2 regions of the Bacillus sp. Marseille-P3661 genome follow, and region 1 is predicted to be linked to the other one. Evidence: a T-box and tRNA genes for the amino acid it is inferred to sense, from the RefSeq annotation. Region 1 holds a T-box; the other holds one or more tRNA genes.

The links. A T-box is a leader RNA that pairs with one kind of tRNA and senses whether it is charged. The one in region 1 lies ahead of serS (serine--tRNA ligase), so its partner is inferred to be a tRNA-Ser.
Region 2: it has a tRNA-Ser gene. The T-box ahead of serS (serine--tRNA ligase) is inferred to sense a tRNA for this amino acid. The anticodon was not compared.

The regions. Positions count from the first base shown of each region.
Region 1 covers NZ_LT965955.1:95,540-106,080, forward strand. Annotated here, with positions in the region: gene C1724_RS17490 (copper amine oxidase N-terminal domain-containing protein) at 1-184, opposite strand, end outside; gene C1724_RS17495 (deoxynucleoside kinase) at 434-1,084, shown strand; gene C1724_RS17500 (deoxynucleoside kinase) at 1,071-1,760, shown strand; tRNA gene C1724_RS17505 (tRNA-Ser) at 1,978-2,070, opposite strand; gene serS (serine--tRNA ligase) at 2,176-3,462, opposite strand; T-box leader at 3,586-3,809, opposite strand; gene pdxT (pyridoxal 5'-phosphate synthase glutaminase subunit PdxT) at 3,887-4,477, opposite strand; gene pdxS (pyridoxal 5'-phosphate synthase lyase subunit PdxS) at 4,657-5,544, opposite strand; gene C1724_RS17525 (serine hydrolase) at 5,885-7,249, opposite strand; gene guaB (IMP dehydrogenase) at 7,351-8,814, opposite strand; gene C1724_RS17535 (YaaC family protein) at 9,010-9,972, shown strand; gene C1724_RS17540 (HD-GYP domain-containing protein) at 10,032-10,541, opposite strand, start outside.
Region 2 covers NZ_LT965953.1:1,028,640-1,039,180, forward strand. Annotated here, with positions in the region: gene C1724_RS04735 (DEAD/DEAH box helicase) at 1-1,069, shown strand, start outside; gene C1724_RS04740 (deoxyribonuclease IV) at 1,187-2,080, shown strand; gene C1724_RS04745 (DUF2624 family protein) at 2,155-2,418, opposite strand; gene C1724_RS04750 (DUF4190 domain-containing protein) at 2,609-3,034, shown strand; gene ispG (flavodoxin-dependent (E)-4-hydroxy-3-methylbut-2-enyl-diphosphate synthase) at 3,183-4,271, opposite strand; gene C1724_RS04760 (hypothetical protein) at 4,418-4,822, opposite strand; tRNA gene C1724_RS04765 (tRNA-Asn) at 5,354-5,428, shown strand; tRNA gene C1724_RS04770 (tRNA-Met) at 5,434-5,507, shown strand; tRNA gene C1724_RS04775 (tRNA-His) at 5,531-5,606, shown strand; tRNA gene C1724_RS04780 (tRNA-Ile) at 5,626-5,702, shown strand; tRNA gene C1724_RS04785 (tRNA-Ser) at 5,727-5,819, shown strand; tRNA gene C1724_RS04790 (tRNA-Met) at 5,908-5,984, shown strand; tRNA gene C1724_RS04795 (tRNA-Phe) at 6,006-6,078, shown strand; gene C1724_RS04800 (superoxide dismutase) at 6,339-6,947, shown strand; gene C1724_RS04805 (methyl-accepting chemotaxis protein) at 7,109-8,860, shown strand; gene C1724_RS04810 (MFS transporter) at 8,998-10,296, shown strand; gene C1724_RS04815 (PstS family phosphate ABC transporter substrate-binding protein) at 10,536-10,541, shown strand, end outside.

The sequences.
Region 1 (10,541 bases):
TCTTTACAACCGGTGGGACATCAAAATTTAATACAGAACCATTTACAATCACTGTAAAATCACTGGCCTCAATGATTGTATCCTGACTTGGTAATTCAGTGCTTGCTAGTACTGATGATACAGTTATATTCATAGCAGCCACACTAGCTAAAACAGTAGTTATAATCTTGCTGAATTTGTTCAATTATTTTCTCCACCTTAACTTTATTAATATATGTTTAGTTAAATTATATTAATCTAGCATCTATTATACCTAAACGCATTATTTTATTCATGTAATATCCTCTCATAAGAGATTACAGTTTTATTACAACAAAAGAAAGGGAAGGAAACTGTTTAAAATTACTCATACCTTTCATTTTAATACTATGTTAAAATAATATTTATCTGTCTTATTGGTTTATACAGTAAGGCACCGTTTAAGGAGGCGCTTATGAAAAGAACACCTTTTATAACAGTTGAAGGTCCTATCGGTGTCGGAAAAACATCATTGACAAATGCAATTGCAAAGCATTTCAACTTCCACATTCTAAACGAAATTGTAGAAGAAAATCCTTTCTTAGGAAAGTTTTATAATGATATTGAAGAGTGGAGCTTTCAAACAGAAATGTTTTTTCTCTGTAATCGTTATAAACAACTTGAAGACATAAATCGTCATTTTATTATGCAACATAAACCGGTTGTTGCAGATTATCATATCTTTAAAAATATAATTTTTGCAGAGCGAACACTACAGCCATCTCAATATGAAAAGTACTTGAAAATATACAGTATTTTAACCGAGGACATGCCTGTACCAAATATGATTATCTATATAAAGGCTAGCTTAAATACGTTATTAAGACGTATTTCAATTCGTGGGCGCGATATCGAAAAGAATATTGACCCTGTTTATTTAAATCAGTTGATCCATGATTATGAAACGTTTTTAGAGCAATTTAAACATACAAATCCGCAAATTCCCATTCTTACTTTTGATGGCGATCTATTTGATTTTGTTTCTTCTAAACATGATTTAGACTACATGTTAAAACAGATTGAGAATACGTTACAAAAAGGAGACTTACAACATGAGCTTGTGTAAAACATATAATATTCCTAATGATGCTGTAATTACAATTGCAGGTACAGTAGGTGTCGGAAAATCCACTTTAACAAACACATTAGCAAATGCTTTAGGTTTCCGCACATCCTTTGAAAATGTAGATTCAAATCCATACTTAGATAATTTCTATGGTGATTTTAAAAAATGGAGCTTTCATTTACAAATCTATTTCTTAGCAGAGCGTTTTAAAGAACAAAAACGTATTTTTGAATATGGGGGAGGATTTATTCAAGATCGCTCCATATATGAAGATACGGGTATTTTTGCAAAAATGCACTATGAGAAAGGTAATATGACCGACGTCGATTATAAAACCTATACAAATCTTTTTGAAGCGATGGTTATGACACCATATTTTCCTCATCCTGATTTGTTAATCTATTTAGAAGGCTCTATTGAAGATATCCTTAAGAGAGTTCAAGAGCGAGGGCGTGAAATGGAACAACGCACTTCAGTTGATTATTGGAAGGAAATGCATGCCCGTTATGAACAGTGGATCTCAAACTTCAATGCCTGTCCTGTACTGCGGCTAAATATTAGCGACTATGATGTACTAGAAGGTGAATCATCAATTGAACCTATTATTGAAAAAATAGGAGCATTTATGAAACATACTAAACAGTATAAGAAACAGTCCAAGGCTTCCACCCTTTAAAAGGTGGAGGTTTTTTTCTTCACTTTTGGAGCAAGGTTATTCAACTCAAAGAGAATGCTAGGAACAAAAGGCGCAAACATCCGCTGAAGCAAGATTAACTACTATTCTTGAGTTATCCACTTCACTGCCCATTTATTAATTCAAAACTATAAAAAAGCCCTCGCTAAATAAATAGCGAGAGCCCTTATAAAAAAATTGTTATATTGTTATGTAAAAATGGCGGAGGAAGAGGGATTCGACCCCCCGCGCGGTTTAACCCGCCTGTCGGTTTTCAAGACCGATCCCTTCAGCCGGACTTGGGTATTCCTCCATCAGACACATAAAATATGTTATCAAAACTAATTATAGCTGTCAATAATCTTTTTGATTTGTTTACTTTTTAATTATGCAAAAAAGAAGGGGAGACCCCTTCTTTTTAATTTCCTTTTGGTTTAATAATTTCTACATTTCTCATATATGGTCTTAATACTTCAGGAATCACAACTGATCCATCTTCTTGTTGATAATTCTCCAAAATAGCTGAAACTGTTCTACCAACAGCTAGCCCTGAACCGTTTAGTGTATGAACATGTTCCGGTTTCGCCCCTGGTTCACGACGGAAACGAATATTCGCTCGTCGAGCCTGAAATGACTCAAAGTTACTGCATGACGAAATTTCACGATATGTATTGTAGCTAGGCAGCCAAACTTCGATATCGTATTTTTTTGCAGCTGTAAAGCCTAAATCCGCCGTACACATACTTAAAACGCGATATGGAAGCTCTAACAACTGTAGGATCTTCTCAGCATGGCCAGTCAATTTTTCGAGTTCATCATAAGAATCTTCAGGTTTTACAAAGCGAACTAATTCTACCTTATTAAATTGATGCTGACGAATTAATCCACGCGTATCACGACCTGCTGAGCCCGCTTCAGAACGGAAACATGCACTATAACCAGCATAGGCAAGTGGCAATTGGGATCCATCAAGGATTTCATCACGGTGGAAGTTTGTTACTGGTACTTCTGCAGTTGGAATTAAAAAGAAGTCCTCACCATGAATTTTAAAAGCATCCTCTTCAAACTTTGGTAATTGACCAGTACCAGTCATACTATCGCGATTGACAATATACGGAGGGAGTATCTCCTCATAGCCATGATTTTCATTATGATAGTCCATCATAAAATTGATTAACGCACGTTCTAACCGAGCACCTAAGCCTTTATAAAAAACAAAGCGGCTCCCAGTAACCTTACCAGCTCTTTCAAAGTCTAAAATCCCTAACTCATCTGCAATATCCCAATGTGGTTTTGCTTCAAAGTTAAAGTCTCTAACTTCTCCCCACTTACGAACCTCAACATTATCATCCTCTGTTTCGCCAACAGGTACCGTTTCATGTGGAACATTCGGGATTGATAATAAGAGGGATTGCAAATCTTCTTCCACAGTTCTCAATTCATCATCGATTTGTTTAATTCGATCACCAACCTCACGCATCTCAGTAATTAAGTGATCTGCATCTTTCTTTTCTCTTTTTAAAACAGAAACTTCTTTTGAAACTTCATTTCGTCTGCTCTTTAATTGTTCACCCTCAACAATTAATTCGCGGCGTTTTGTGTCTAAACTTTCAAAGCGATCTAAGTCTCCCAAATCCTCGCCACGATTTTGCAACCTCGCTTTAACATCAGCAAAGTTATCTCTTAAATATTTAAGATCAAGCATAAGTGTTCCTCCTAAATGTAATATATAACTTTCCTTTATTTTACTTTAAATTTCCCATTTTCCAAACAAATCAGTGGATTTTCGTAAACATTTTTCTATACAAAAAAACTCCCATCCCTATAATAAAGGGACGAGAGTTACCCGCGTTGCCACCCTAATTGAAGTAAGCTTAAAACCTGCTTACTTCCACTTTCAAAAATAACGGTTAAAACCGAAAATACTTCGAGCATTAAAGCTTTCATATTTTTGCTCAAGGATAGATTCACAAAATTCTTTTATCGATTTCCACCAACCATCGACTCTCTTAAAAAAGATACCTTGTTACTAATTCCTTTCAACGCTTTTAAATATAATATTGTGTATATAACAATTATTATTTTCCCGAATTACAAAGAAACTATTCCTTTTGAAGTAGGGGAGTTGTTTACCTTGCTATTGTTGCTTTAGTTTCCTCAACCATTTTTACAAAGTAAGCTGTCAATCGATTATCATCGGTTAATTCAGGATGAAATGAACTTGCTAAATAATGACCGTCTCTGGCTGCAACAATTGCACCATTATGTTTACATAATACTTCAACAGTCTCACCAACTTCAATTATACGTGGTGCACGGATGAATACACCGATGAAGTCCGTACCTACATCTTTAACCATTAAACTTGCTTCAAAACTTTCACGTTGTCTTCCAAAGGCATTTCGTTCAACTCTAATATCCATCAAGCCTAAATGGGCAGTTTCTTGGCCGACAATTTCATCTGCTAAAAGAATAAGACCAGCGCAAGTCCCAAACATTGGATTGCCGCTACGTCCAAACTCTTGTAATGGCTCTAAAAAGTTATATTTATCAATAAGGCGTCTCATCGTCGTACTTTCGCCGCCTGGTATGACAAGGCCGTCAATATCTGTTAACTGTTCAACCCTTTTTATAATAACCGCTTCGGCTCCAGAAGCTTCAAGTGCACGAACATGCTCTCGAACAGCCCCTTGTAGAGCTAGTACACCAACTTTAACCATATGGTCATTACTCCTTTATTGTTTATCTACGTATAACGCCTTGACTTTATACTTGAAAGGAAAGCGATACGTTTAAATAATCTATACTTACGTTACGCTTTCTTTCCATGTATTAGAAAAGCAGGTGAAGCAACGACTCCACCTGGCTTTCTTAGCTTTCATTTGAGATTAATTAAAGATTACCAACCACGGTCTTGCATACGTTCGCTTGGTTGTAATGATGATATTTCAATTCCCTTCATCGCAGTACCAAGATCTTTAGAAAGTTCTGCAATTAATTTATAGTCTTCATAATGTGTTGTTGCTTCAACGATTGCACGTGCAAACTTTTCAGGGTTATTTGACTTGAAGATACCTGAACCAACAAATACTCCGTCAGAACCTAATTGCATCATTAAAGCAGCATCTGCAGGAGTTGCTACACCGCCTGCTGCAAAGTTTACAACTGGAAGGCGACCTTCGCGTTTAACTTGAAGAACAAGCTCATAAGGTGCTCCAATATTCTTAGCGAATGTCATTAGCTCGTCTTCAGCCATAGCTGTTACCTTACGGATCTGAGCTTGAACCTCGCGCATATGACGAACAGCTTCTACAATATTTCCAGTTCCAGGCTCACCTTTTGTACGAAGCATAGATGCACCTTCACCGATTCGGCGTAATGCTTCTCCTAAATCACGGCAACCACAAACAAATGGAACAGTAAATTCGCGTTTATTAATATGATATACCTCGTCTGCTGGAGTTAAAACTTCACTTTCGTCGATGTAGTCTACACCCATAGCTTCTAATACACGTGCTTCAACGATATGACCAATACGTGCTTTTGCCATTACAGGAATAGACACGGCATTCATTACTTCTTCTACAATCGTTGGATCAGCCATACGAGCAACCCCACCAGCTGCACGAATATCAGCTGGAACACGCTCAAGAGCCATAACAGCTACAGCACCAGCTGCCTCAGCAATTTTAGCTTGTTCTGCATTAACAACGTCCATAATAACGCCGCCTTTTTGCATTTCAGCCATTCCACGTTTTACACGATCAGTACCAATATTTTGTGACATTTGTAAATTCCTCCCACTTATGTATAAGTTTATTTCTATATCTTAACATGTACACAAACAGTTTCGGTCATCCTAATATTCCCAACTGTTTTTCATACATGTTTACTGATACTAAAAATAAATGCCTGTCCATTATTTTAACCTAAAATGTCGAAAATTCCTATTTATTTATGAGAATTTTTAAAATCCCATAAAATCATATAAGAATACTCACTTATTCTTACTGATTTTATGGGATTGATTTAATATATTACCTAAATAAATGGTTACATTTTAAACACTTGTTTAATTATCTAATTTAACCTTTTTAATTAACCTTCATAATTAAACTGTTGTTTAATTATGAGAAAATTCCTTTTACCCCATTTAAAACACTGCTCCAAAGATCAGCAAAGAACCCACCAATAGCTCCCATCGTAAGTGCGAACCAGTTTGCCTTTTCAACTCCTGCAGATGTAACAACATCTACCATTTCAGTTACATCACCATTGTCAAATAAATAACCGTAATTATTATCACCTTTATATTCATAGGTTAAATAGCCCACTTTTTGACCTTTTTCAACTGGCGCTACCAGTTGTTGTTCTTCACCTAGTATAGACGCATCTAAAACTAGTTTCGGCTCGTAAAGCTCTTCTTCATTCGACTTAACTACGGTTTTTAAAGATTCACTACTTGCTATTTGCACTTCTTTTTCTTTACCTTTTTCAACGTCTAAAGTGGTTTGGCCCTCTAATTGATAATTAGCCGGGAATAGTTCTTTTTCAGAGAAATTACTAAAACCATAATCGAAAAGTTTCTTAGTTTCTTCAAAACGCGCATATTGTGAATTTGTACGCATAACAACACTAATTAAACGCATTCCATTACGTTCTGCTGTACCTGTAAAACAATAACCTGCCAGGGAAGTAGATCCTGTTTTAAGCCCATCTACACCTTCATAAGCAAACTGTTGCAGGTAGCCAGGTATATCAGGGAGCATTGCGTTCCAGTTCAACATACTAATGCCTTCGCCTTCAATTCCCTTTGTAAACTTTTTTAAAGGAATACTTGCTGTGTCTAATACTTCTGGATAATCATTAATTAAATGATAAGCAAGCTTAGCTGTTGCACGAGCAGATAGCATATTTTCACGGTCTTCACCAGTTCCTTTAGGATGCATGCCTAGCAAATCACTATTATTTAGACCAGTTGAGTTTACAAACTCGTAATCTTCTAATTGTAGTTCTGCAGCTTTATCATTCATCATCTTAACAAAGTTCGTTTCAGATCCTGCAATTACCTCGGCTAAGGCAATAGTTGACCCATTAGCTGAATAAATAGCCATTGATTCGTAAAGCTCTTGAACTGTATATTTCACATCTTTACGAAGTGGGACGTTTGAAAGACTTGTGTTTTGAGAGATTCGATATACATAATCCGAAATTGAAACCTCTTGTTGCCAAGAAACCTTTTTATCATTGATAGCTTCTAGCAATAGATATTCTGTCATCATTTTCGACATACTTGCTGGCGGCAACGTCATATCTGCATTCATTTCATATAAAATTTTCCCAGAATTAGCATCTACTAGAATAGCAGCTTCCGCTTCCAATCCTAGCTCAACAGCAGCGCTTGCTGGTTTTGTTGGTAGATAACTAGCTAATGAGGTAAACATAAGTAATGTTAATAGGTTATATATAAGTAGTTTTTTCAATTTTTTCAATTTAAATCCCTCCGTTTAAGAACTACATAACGGATATTCTATCAAACTTGGCCACAAAAAAACAGAGGAAATACTCCCTCTGTTTGAAATTACTGTAACTATTATACGGAATAATTTGGTGATTCCTTAGTAATTTGGACATCATGTGGATGGCTTTCACGAAGTCCCGCTCCAGTCATTCTAATAAATTGACCATTTTCACGCAGACTTGTTAAATCAGGTGTTCCACAATAGCCCATTCCAGAACGCAGACCGCCGACTAATTGATAAACCATATCAGCTAAAGGCCCTTTATAAGGAACACGACCTTCGATTCCTTCTGGAACAAATTTTTGATTCTCTTCTTGGAAATAACGATCCTTACTTCCTTTCTCCATTGCTCCAACAGAACCCATTCCACGATAAACTTTAAAACGTCTGCCTTGGTAGATTTCAGTTTCTCCAGGACTTTCAGATGTACCTGCAAAAATACTTCCTAGCATTACAGCATGTGCGCCAGCAGCTAATGCCTTTACGATATCACCTGAGTACTTAATACCACCGTCTGCAATTATAGGTACACCATGTTTTCTAGCTTCTGTTGCACAATCATATACAGCTGTTATTTGCGGTACACCTACACCTGCAACAACGCGAGTTGTACAAATAGATCCTGGTCCAATCCCGACCTTGATTACACTTGCACCAGCTTCAATTAATTCTTTAGTTGCAGTTGCCGTTGCCACATTACCAGCGATAATATTTAAGTCTGGATATGCTTCTCTAACTTCTCGCACTTTACTAATAACTCCTGCTGAATGCCCATGTGCGGTATCAATAACAATAGCATCTGCACCTGCGTTAACTAATGCAGCAACCCTTTCCAATGTATCAGCTGTTACACCAACAGCAGCACCAACTAATAAACGACCTTGTCGATCTTTTGCAGAATTCGGGAACTCAATCACTTTTTCGATATCCTTAATCGTGATTAAGCCTTTTAATGTTCCTTCACCGTCAACTAACGGAAGTTTTTCAATTTTATATTGTTGTAAAATCTTTTCAGCTTGCTCTAAAGTTGTCCCAACCGGTGCTGTTACGAGGTTTTCCTTTGTCATAACATCAGATATTTGCATATCGTACTCTTGGATGAAACGTAAATCACGGTTTGTTAAAATACCAACAAGTTTCAGCTCATCTTCACTGTTTACAATTGGTACTCCAGAAATACGATATTTACTCATTAAATTTTCTGCATCTGATACTTTATGTTGTGGAGTTAAGTAAAATGGATTTGTAATAACTCCGCTTTCTGAACGTTTTACTTTATCTACTTGTTCAGCTTGTTGTTCAATAGACATATTCTTATGGATAATTCCTAATCCGCCTTGTCGGGCCATTGCAATTGCCATCGCTGCTTCTGTGACAGTATCCATACCAGCACTTATCAGAGGAATGTTTAATGTTAGTGTTTCAGTAAGTTGCGTTTTCACACTCACATCTTTCGGTAAAATATTTGAACGAGCCGGCACTAACAAGACATCATCAAAAGTTAATCCTTCCTTGCTAAACTTGCTTTCCCACATATTGGCTTCATCCCTCTCTTTAATTTTCCAGAAAATATTATTAGTAGCTTAACAATTGGACACAATACTGTCAAGAAAGTTCGTTGCATTAATTAAATTTTATAGATTTCTGTGAATTTTAATCACAAAAATGCTCCAAAATATATAGTACTATAATTTTTTTAGTGAAATCATATGCTGCGGAAGGTGTTTTAAATGGAATATAGATACCAGATTTGGCAATCCTTCTCAACCTTTCACTCGTCTATTAATGCCCAGAAATATTTATTACAATGCTATAAAAATATAGAAATCCAAGACCCTGAAAAAAGAAGCTATGAAAATTGTTATCCGTTTATATATTATCTTGATCATGGTAAAAATTATTATCAACTGTCTGCACAAGCACCTATATCTATTAAACCTATTTTGCTTTTTTATGGGATGGTTCAACTATTAAAAGCATGCTTATTAACAGTGGATCCTCAATATCCCGAATCAACCTCTGTACTAGCACATGGCGTATCGACTAGAAAAAGAAAAAAACGAGATTATGATTTTTTAAAAGATGAGGTTAAGATTCAACGAAATGGGCTCTTTCCTCATGTTGCAGAGAAGATGTTTCATGTGAAACACCTTGAGTCTGAGAAATACACAATGGAAATTCTCTTGGCGCGAATTCCTGAAATGAATAACCTATTCAAAATAAGTTTGGAAAAATTTAATAGTTACCGAGTGGGGCAGATTGATGATAAGGAATTATTAATACCCATTAAAATTTTAGATGATCTTAAAATGACTAATTCAAGGTTTGCAAGTTTTTTAAAACAACAGTTTGAATTTGAATTAAATCCTCAACAAACAAAGAATTATATTTCTATTCAAATAAATGACTCAGTCTGCCGTTACGATTGTTCACCAATGCAATATGATTACTTTAACCAGGCGTTATATTTACCAAAAGATAGAGTACTTTATGATTATTTCCCTGAGATTCTGGTGCATTATTTATTACTGTATAATTTAAGCATGATCAGCCGATATGAAACTGAATGGTGGAGTGAACTGTTACGCAGTTATAGCAGCCTGGACTACCCGTTCATAAATAATTTTTTGGATTTAAGCATACATAAGGTGCCATATTTTATCTACCAATACTTGAATCAAAAAATAAAATAGCCCAAGTATACATGTAGATAGTTATAAATAAAAAAGGGGTTATCCTTATAAGATAACCCTTACAATATTTCTTCAATATACAGTTGGCGGTGATTGGTGAGTTGAATGATCTCACCTGTATTTTCCAATTTAATCATAGGACGGGTAGGGGATTTAGGTTCAATAAAGACGATTTCCCCAATTTGATTATTTGAAAGACGGACCCGAGTTCCTGATGAGAAATTAGCCAGTGCCTTTGTTAATGCCTGAACCACTTTAATATCAAACTTACCAAATTGATCTTGAAGAATAGACTCCAATACTTTAAATGGTGACTGTTTACTCTTGTAACTACGTTCGGATGTCATTGCACTATAAACGTCAGCAACAGCAATAATACGGCCGTATGGATATAATAATTCACTTGTAAGTCCATTTGGATAGCCGCTGCCATCTATTCGTTCATGATGCTGATAAACAGCTATCCTTACATCATCCTTCAAAAGCTTTACTTGTTTGAGCATAAGATAACTATATTCAGGGTGCCTTTTTACTTCCTCAAATTCTTGTTTAGTTAATGAAACCTTTTT
Region 2 (10,541 bases), on a different contig from region 1:
AAGAGAGCTAGCTGCACAGATTTATGAAGAACTAAATAAAATTACAAAGTTTGCAGATGACGATCAAAAAATAACATCTAAATTGTTTATAGGTGGCACGGATAAGCAAAGAACAATTGAAAAATTAAAAGCACAGCCACAAGTAGTCGTGGGAACACCAGGAAGAATAAATGACCTTGTCAAGGATCAGGCATTATTTGTCCATACAACAAAGATGATAGTCGTAGATGAAGCAGACCTTATGCTTGATATGGGGTTTATTCATGATGTCGACCAAATTGCCGGAAAAATGGGACAGGACCTGCAAATCTTGGTATTTTCAGCAACCATTCCAGAAAAACTTAAACCTTTTCTAAAAAAGTACTTGGACAATCCAGTTTACACACATGTAGCCCCTAAACAGGCTACTGCTGAAAAAATTGAACATTTATTAATACCTGGACGCCATCGCAACAAAGTTAATTTAGTGTTTGAAATCGCCAACTACTTTAATCCTTATCTTGCGCTCATTTTTACCAATACAAAAAAAATGGCAGATGAAGTCGCTGACGGTTTGTTAGAAAAAGGATTAAAGGTAGGGCGTATTCACGGAGATCTGCCACCAAGAGAAAGAAAGAAAATGATGAAACAAATAAAAGATTTAGAATATCAATACATTGTTGCTACAGACTTAGCCGCAAGGGGTATTGACATAGAAGGGGTAAGCCATGTTATTAACTATGAAATCCCTTCTGATTTAGACTTTTATGTCCATAGAGTAGGTAGAACGGCGCGTGCAGGATATTCTGGTATTGCTGCTACGGTTTATGAATTAAGCGACCAAGATGCACTTGATCGCTTAGAAAAAATGGGGATTGTATTTAAGCATGTTGATTTAAAAGATGGTGATATGATCGAATTGGGTGCTAGAGAAAAACGAAAAGAAAGAAAAAGGGAAACAAAAGAAGTTGAAAAACTAGCACATAAACTTATTAGAAAATCAAAAGACGTAAAGCCTGGCTATAAAAAGAAACGGCAACGGGAAATAGAAAAATTCGTTAAAAAAGAGAAAAGAAAAGGTAGAAAATAGCTAGTTAGAACCTTCATTATGAGTGGGGGTTCTTAATTATAAAGATTAATTAATTTGCGCTATAGTATTTTTATGATAAGCTATATGGCGTATGTTGGAGAGGGGAGTGCTCATTTCATGTTAAAAATAGGATCACATGTGTCGATGAGTGGTAAAAAAATGTTATTAGCTTCTAGTGAGGAAGCAGTTTCCTACGGAGCTAATACATTTATGATTTATACTGGTGCACCGCAAAACACACGAAGAAAGTCTATTGAAGATTTAAATATTGCTGCCGGAATTGAACATATGAAAAAGCATGGCATAGAGGAAATTATTGTACATGCTCCATATATTATTAATATAGGAAATACACAGAAACCAGAAACATTTGAATTAGGTGTCAACTTTTTGCGATCGGAGATTGAACGGACTGAAGCGATTGGTGCAAAGCAGATTGTCCTACATCCAGGTGCACATGTTGGAGCAGGTGCTGAAGAAGGTATTAAGAAAATAATTGAAGGATTAAATGAGGTCATAACGAAAGATCAATCTGTTAGCATCGCGCTTGAAACAATGGCAGGCAAAGGCTCCGAATGTGGGAGATCTTTTGAAGAATTAGCCGAGATCATTAATGGAGTACATCTCAATGAGAAATTATCAGTATGTCTTGATACCTGCCACGTCCATGATGCGGGTTATGATATTATTAATGACTTCGATGGAGTCTTAGAACAATTTGATAAATTAATTGGTCTTGATCGTTTGCAAGTACTGCATATAAATGACAGTAAAAATGAGTGTGGTGCTCAAAAAGATCGTCATGAAAATATTGGGTTTGGAAAAATTGGATTTGATACATTATCTAAAATTGTACATCACCCACAATTAATGGCTGTTCCTAAAATATTAGAAACACCGTTTGTTGGAGAAGATAAGAATAATCAGAAACCACCATATAAGTTTGAAATCGAGATGCTAAGAAATGGTGAATTTGATCCTGATTTACTTAAAAAGATTATTAATCAGTAAAATAATCTAAATTTGAAAAAATTAGTGCAGCACTTAAGGTCATAAGACTGCACTTTTGTATTTTGATTTGGAACTTATTTATTTTTAAATTGCATAAGAAGTGAGTTTGCCTTCCTTGCGAGGGTGGGATTCACTTCTTTTCCTATTTTTTTAATTATTTTTCGATGTTGATCATCGTTGGTAATACTAATATGTTTTTCTGCTTTTAAAATCTTAACAATTTTTTCTGCTTCCGGTATTGTTAAATGTATATTGTATGACTTACCATGTTTTACAAGCTCTTCAGCTGTAATAGAATTTAATTTTTGGTTAACAATCTGTTGGATGAATGGATTCATTTTTAGCCTCCTAGCCGTTAGTCACTCATTACTATAATATGAAGATAGGGCTAACTGGTGTATTATATAAAATCATCGTTTGGTCCAAAAAAGATTATTTCCTCTATTGAAAAACATTGACAACATGATTCAATTAATTTTAGAACATAATATAAATGCTCCTCAATAAAGGAAAGCGAGGGATCTTTAAATGACAGACCAAAATTTCAACGATGAAAGTAGAGATTTTAATCGAGAAAAAGCATTTGAACAAGATCCAGATCCGATAGCGCCGAGAGCTGCCGAAACCGGCTTTATGGAGGAAACTGCTGCTGAGGTTGCTCCGCGGCTAGGAACATTTGATGGAGGAAGTACAACAACTGATGAAAGACCTCGTGCTTTTGTAAGACCTGAAGGAGAGCAAGAAGAAGGGACCGCTGGTAAAGGTCTAGGTGGTCTTGCGTTAATTCTTTCTGTCCTATCGTTATTCTTCTTGCCAGTTTTATTAGGAGCTGCAGGGATTATTGTCGGTTTTATTGCACGTCGTCGAGGAGCACAAGGGCTTGGAAATTGGGCAATTGGTATTGGTGCAGTATCAATGATTATTGCACTGTTTATTACACCATTCTTTTATTAAATAGCCTTTTTTCTAAGGGGAATAAATTGACTGACCAATCAACATCATATAAATTAAACGAAGCTTGCCCTAAACAAGAGGGCAAGCTCGTTATTTGTTTTTAATTCAAAAAGAGTAATGAAAGAACTTATTACTCTTTTTGGATGCATTATTTACTAGCAGATAAATGTTCTTCTGCAAGTTTATCTACTTCTTTTTTCAATTCTTCAACGAGTTGGTCTTCAGGTACTTTGCGAACTATTTCTCCGTGACGGAATAAAAGTCCTTCACCACGTGCTCCGGCAATTCCGATATCGGCTTCCCGGGCTTCGCCAGGCCCATTAACGGCGCAGCCTAGTACGGCGACCTTAATTGGTGCCTTAATTGTAGAAATATATTCCTCAATTTCATTAGCGATACTTATTAAGTCGATTTCAATTCGACCGCAGGTTGGACATGAAATTAGCGTTGCTGCGTTTGCTGCTAACCCAAATGTTTTTAGCAATTCGCGTGCAACTTTGACTTCTTCAACAGGATCTGCACTTAATGAGATGCGAACAGTATTACCAATGCCCTTGCTTAAAATCGCTCCTAAACCTGCAGCGCTCTTTACAGTTCCTGCAAAAAGGGTGCCGGATTCAGTTATCCCTAAGTGAAGAGGGTAGTCAAATGCCTTTGCTGCTTTTTCATAGGCCTCAATAGCTAAATTAACATCGGATGCTTTTAAAGAAACAATAATATTATGAAAATCTAGATCCTCTAAAATTTGTATATGATGTAAGGCACTTTCTACCATACCGTCTGCTGTTGGATAACCATACTTTTCAAGGATTTTCTTTTCAAGAGATCCTGCATTAACCCCGATACGGATTGGAATTCCTTTTTCTTTAGCTGCTTTAACTACAGCTTCCACTTTTTCGCGTTTCCCTATGTTACCGGGATTAATTCTAATTTTATCAGCTCCGCCATCAATTGCCTTTAGCGCGAGACGATAATCGAAATGTATATCAACGACAAGTGGTATGTTTATTTGTTTTTTGATATCGGCAATTGCATTAGCAGCTCTTTCATCTGGGCATGCTACCCGAACAATTTGACAACCTGCTTCTTCTAAACGTTTAATTTCAGCTACGGTCGCTTCAACGTCATGCGTTTTGGTTGTCGTCATACTTTGAATAACTACTTCATTATTCCCGCCGATTGTCAAATTACCAACTTTAATTGGACGTGTTTTTGTACGATGTGTAATTTCACTCATGCCACGTATCGCTCCTTCTTAAATATATACTATGTTATTGTAACAATCGCTTTTTAAAATTGACAAGTAAAATTACTTTAGTAATTACTTGTTGTAAATATATATTATGAGGAGCACAATTAAATTTGGTTGAAAAGCACGGAAAATTATTCACTATGAGTCTCTGGGTAGACAGGAAATTTATAAACTTTACCGATTTGAATACTTTCCGGTTTAACATTAGGATTTAATTCTTCAAAATCGAGTACTAATTGATTGATTGAAACAGGCAGAGGGCCATCCTGTATCTGTTCAACAATTGATAGCACTGTCGCCCCTCCAACAACTTTCACCTCTTGAAAATATAATCCTTGCTCAGATATAGGGGTATTTTCGGTCGTTGTTGTTTTTTTTACCGACATCTCTTCCGTAGATGATTCTACTTGTGGAGCTGTGGTCTGACTATTAAGTAATACAATAGAAGTTGGATTGGATAACGTTCCTACACTTAAATCATAGTAAATTACATACAGCACAAAAATAGAAATTAAAGTTACTAGTAATTTTCTCATAGTTTCTCACCGTCACATTGTTTTATTACACAATATGCTTGTACATTTCTATTTATGCACCATTTAGAAGATTATATTGAGAACTTTGGCTCATCTATTATTTTAAATGCCGGTTTTGATTCAGTCTTATGGGATTGTTGTTTTTTTTCTCGCTTTTTCTTCAATGAAATCGTGTCCTTTCTAGATAGATATTTAAAATGAGTTGTATGTAATTGTTTGGGCATATCAATTTAGTTATTAATCTAAATTACTCCATATAAGTATTTTTTATTTTATGCGAAAAAACTATACATCTTAATCTAAATCTTGATGAAGAATGAGCTTAGTAGCTTATTTAATATAGTAGCCATGGATATCAAAAACATTTGTGATATTAGTATAGGAATGGAGTGGAATTCATCATATTAAGTATTGAAATTTGGACAATAAGATGGTATATTATTTGAGCAACAATAAATTAGTAGTTATAAAACATTGGTATTGACATATAGACGTCGATTTGTTATATTAGATCATGTCGCATAATAATATTCCACAGTAGCTCAGTGGTAGAGCTATCGGCTGTTAACCGATCGGTCGCAGGTTCGAATCCTGCCTGTGGAGCCAAATATGGCGGTGTAGCTCAGCTGGCTAGAGCGTACGGTTCATACCCGTAAGGTCGGGGGTTCGATCCCCTCCGCCGCTATTATTTAGATTTTTTCAACTATGGCGGTTGTGGCGAAGTGGTTAACGCACCGGATTGTGGCTCCGGCATTCGTGGGTTCGAGCCCCATCAATCGCCCCATTTAAGAAATAATTATTTTGGACCCTTAGCTCAGTTGGTTAGAGCTATCGGCTCATAACCGATCGGTCGCAGGTTCGAGTCCTGCAGGGTCCACCATTATTAATTTTATAATCATCATATGGAGGAATACCCAAGTCCGGCTGAAGGGATCGGTCTTGAAAACCGACAGGCGGGTTAAACCGCGCGGGGGTTCGAATCCCTCTTCCTCCGCCATATCTACTAAGACATAGCTTTAATACATAACCTAACATCATTTAGTTCATGTAAAATAGCTATTCATCGATTAACTTAATAATATTTTCGCGGGGTGGAGCAGTCTGGTAGCTCGTCGGGCTCATAACCCGAAGGTCGCAGGTTCAAATCCTGTCCCCGCAACCAATTACATTTTAATTTATTTACGGCTCGATAGCTCAGTCGGTAGAGCAGAGGACTGAAAATCCTCGTGTCGGCAGTTCGATTCTGTCTCGAGCCATACGAAAAGGTATCCTATATTATATAGGGTGCTTTTTTGTTTTATAAGGGATTTTGGCTAAAGTTCTAGTCAGTGTATAAAAAAACATGAATATAATAGTTGAAACTGGATAAAATATTATGGTTGAAATTTGAGCCTTAAAATTGAAAAAGATTGGTATAAGTGTTAATGTATAGGTAAAGGAACTTTCTATACATATATGTTTACTATGTTCTATTGAAGTTCCAATAACTTACATATCATTTGAGGAGGATTTTAAAATGGCTTATGAATTACCACAATTACCTTATGCTTATGATGCTTTAGAACCACACATTGATGCTAGAACAATGGAGATTCATCATTCTAAGCACCATAATACTTACGTAACAAATGTAAATGCTGCGCTTGAAGGAAATGACGAACTTCTTAGCAAATCAGTTGAAGAATTAGTAGCTAATTTAGATGCTGTTCCTGAAGCAAAACGTACAGCTGTACGTAATAATGGTGGCGGTCACGCTAACCATAGTTTGTTCTGGACTATCATGAGTCCAAATGGTGGCGGTGAGCCAACAGGTGATTTAGCTACTGCAATTAACCAAAAGTTTGGTAGCTTCGAAAGTTTTAAAGAAGAATTTGCTAAAGCTGCTGCAACGCGCTTTGGTTCAGGTTGGGCTTGGTTAGTAGTGAACAATGGTGAACTAGAAGTAACTAGTACTCCAAACCAAGATTCACCTTTAATGGAAGGTAAAACGCCTATCTTAGGTCTTGATGTTTGGGAACATGCATACTACTTAAATTACCAAAATCGTCGCCCAGACTATGTATCTGCGTTTTGGAATGTTGTTGATTGGAATGCAGTTACAGATCGTTATAATTTAGCGAAATAATTTCCTTAAAGGGTACTTCCGTAGTGGGGTACCTTTTTTTGTACTGTTAAATCTAGTTACTTTTTAAAACATTAACAATGTATTTACATTGAGTTAATAATTGGGTGCTATAATTCCTCCGATGGGTAAAAATACCGACTTTTGTTTTGGAGGATATAATAGTGTCTCGTTTGAAATCTTATTTTGTTAAAAAAAATATAAATCCGTCATCAGTATTAAGTAACAGTGCAAAAAGGAGAAATAAACCGTTAAGGCTTGGATTAAGTTTACAAAATCGATTACTATTTCTATTTATTCTTTTATTTACGATTTCTATCAATGCTGTAGGTATTACCTCTTATATAAAAGCTAAAAATACAACCGTAGCTACAATAGAAGATCGTTTAGAACGTGAGACTGAAATAATTGGTTATATTGCAAGTAATTTGAAATTTGTTTACATAAGTGATGATAAGTATTTTATGCAACAGCTAAACATGAGTGTGCGGAATCAACAACAACAGTTAAAAGCTGACGGGATTGAATCGTTTCTATTTTACATTAAGAATGAAACGGTTTATCCGTTTCAGGTTAGTGCTGAATCAAAGATTATCATACCAGGTAGCCTAATTCACAAAATTACAAATACTGAGGAAAATGTATTTCATGAAAGAATTGATGGAGAAGATTATACAATATCAATTAAACAAATGGATGAAATAAATGGGACTTATTTATTACTGGTACCAACCAACTCATATTTAGGATCTGTAACTCAAATGATGAACTTTATGTTTGGCATCACTATTTCAACTCTAATTGTTGCAATTATATTAGTTATATCTTTTGTAAGAAGTTTTACTAGACCACTAATTAAACTACAAGAAATTATGAGGGAAGTGCGCAACGGTAATTTAAATCAAGAAGTTTCAATACAAACTACAATACCAGAACTTCAATCTTTGAATAAGAGTTTTAATATGATGATCAATCAAATGAAATCCTTAATATATGAAATTGATTCAACTACGTCAGAACTTGAAAATTCTGGAAGTGTTTTAAGCTCTAGATCACGAGATGCTCTTAATTATAGTAGACAATTAGTTGGGGAAATTGATGTAGTTAAACTTGGCGCGGAACAAACTGCAGTTAGCTCAGAAAATAATGTCGAGAGTTTTAATACAATGAAACAAAAGATTGAGTTATTGCAGGCAAACATGCAAACGGTCTTATTAAGTTCAGAAGATATGAATGGTTCTGCAATTAATGGTGAAAAAAGTATTGTTGAATTGATACAAACAATTCAAAGCTTTGAAAAGGAATTTGAACATATGACACAAACCATTCAACAAGTAAAAAGTCATTCGACATTAATTTCTAAGTTAGTTGGTTTAATCGAAGACGTCGCAGAACAAACGAAATTACTAGCGCTAAATGCAACTATTGAAGCAGCACGAGCAGGAGAAGCGGGGAAGGGGTTTGCTGTCGTTGCAAATGAAGTTCGTAAATTGGCTGAACAATCAACAAAAGCTACAGAGAAAATTACGCAATCGATTTCGAATATGGAAGTTATAACTAAGAGTGCAAATAGCGAGTTTGACCAAATGTTAGTTAAAATACAAACAACTATAAAAACAGCCGGTAAATCAAGGGTTTCATTTGATGATCTCATGATTGAAATTATTACAGTAATCGAAAAAATTAAGGCTATGCAATCTGAGCTTAGCGGGTTACAACAAGTATTACCAGAATTAGAGTTTACAACCGTGGGTTATGCTTCTGTTTCGCAGGAAACGTTAGCAAGTACTATTGAAATGTTATCAACTAGTAGTGAGCAAATAAAACAAATAGAAGATACACATCAAACCGGTCTACATCTTAAAGAACTATCCGATTATTTGTCAACACTAACGAAAAAGTTTAATGTGAACTAAGTAGTAAAAGGAGCATGTTGATACAAATGGGTGTTTTACCTTTGTATAATATGGTCCTTTTATTCATCTTTATTTCCTGTTTAATTGAATAGCTCTACTTTTTATAGGAACAATATGTTTATAAAGGGGAGTCGGCTATGATTCAAATATTAGAAAAAGTAACAGGAAATAAAAATATAAATAAAGCAACTATTTTATTGCTTTTTATTGGAGGATTATATGCTTTAAGCATTGCTCTATCCAATACATTTGTAAACGTCTATTTATGGAAACAGTCAGGTAAATTTGTTGATCTTGCTTTATATAATTTGGCTGTTGTTATTATGCAGCCCATTACATTTATTTTAGCAGGAAGATGGGCGAAAAAAGTGGACCGAGTAATAGTCTTACGATTAGGTGTTGCTTTTTTATCATTCTTTTATCTGATGGTTTTGTTTATAGGCGAGAATGCCTCAAGCTTTTTATTACTTCTTGGGGGATTGCTTGGAATAGGCTATGGGTTTTATTGGCTTGCTTTCAATGTGTTGACTTTCGAGATTACTGAACCTGAAACACGAGATTTTTTTAATGGATTCCTAGGTTTATTAACATCCTTTGCCGGTATGATTGGACCCATATGTGCGGGTTATATCATTTCTAGTTTAAGGGCGTTTACAGGATATACTGTTATTTTTAGTGTATCATTAGGTTTATTTTTAGGTGCTGTTTTACTTAGCTTTATGCTAAAGAGAAGGCCTGCCGATGGGAACTTTGAATTTAAACGAATATTATCCGAGCGGCATAATAATCATGATTGGAAGAATATATTGCATGCTCATTTTTTTCAAGGACTAAGAGAGGGATCTTTTATTTTTGTCATTTCGGTTTGGGTTTTTGTTACTACCAATAGTGAATTAGCTTTAGGTACGTTTGGATTAGTCAATTCAGCAGTTGCATTTTTGTTCTACTTTTTGGCGACAAGGTTTATAAAACCACGATATCGAAAAAAGTCTATATTACTTGGTGGGCTAATGCTTTATGGTTCAATTTTTTTAATCATTTTTGATTTAACTTTTCCTAGGCTTATTATTTACGCGGTATGTATTGCGATTGCGTATCCTATCCTCCTTGTACCTTATATTTCATTGACATATGATGTTATTGGAAGGGCTTGGAAGGCAGCGGAAATGAGAATTGAGTATATTGTAGTACGAGAAGTTTATTTGAACGCAGGTCGAACAACATCTATTCTCTTATTTTTAGGCTTTGTTAAAGTTCTAAATGAAGACCGAGGGATCCCAATACTTCTCTCCATAATCGGAGTCGGCCATTTAATGATTTACTTTTTTATTAGAAATATTGAAATAAAAGAAAGTGGAAGAGATACAGTAGAAAATCGCAAAGCGATTTTACCTGGAAGAGGTCTTATGGATGACGAAAATGAATCGACTGTTTAAGCAGTAATAAGTGTGAAAAAAGGAACCCTTTTTTCACACTTATTTTTTTTTTATGTTGGCTTACTTATTTACAAAGTCTTTACATTTTATTCAAACGGTATTAACAGATACCCTCTATTATGGAATTAAGAGCAAGACAAACCATTTGATTTAGGAGGAATGTGTTTGAGTATCAATTAGTAGGAAAAAGGAATTTAAATAACAATTTTTGGACCATTCAAATCTAGGGGGAAGTAAAAATGAAA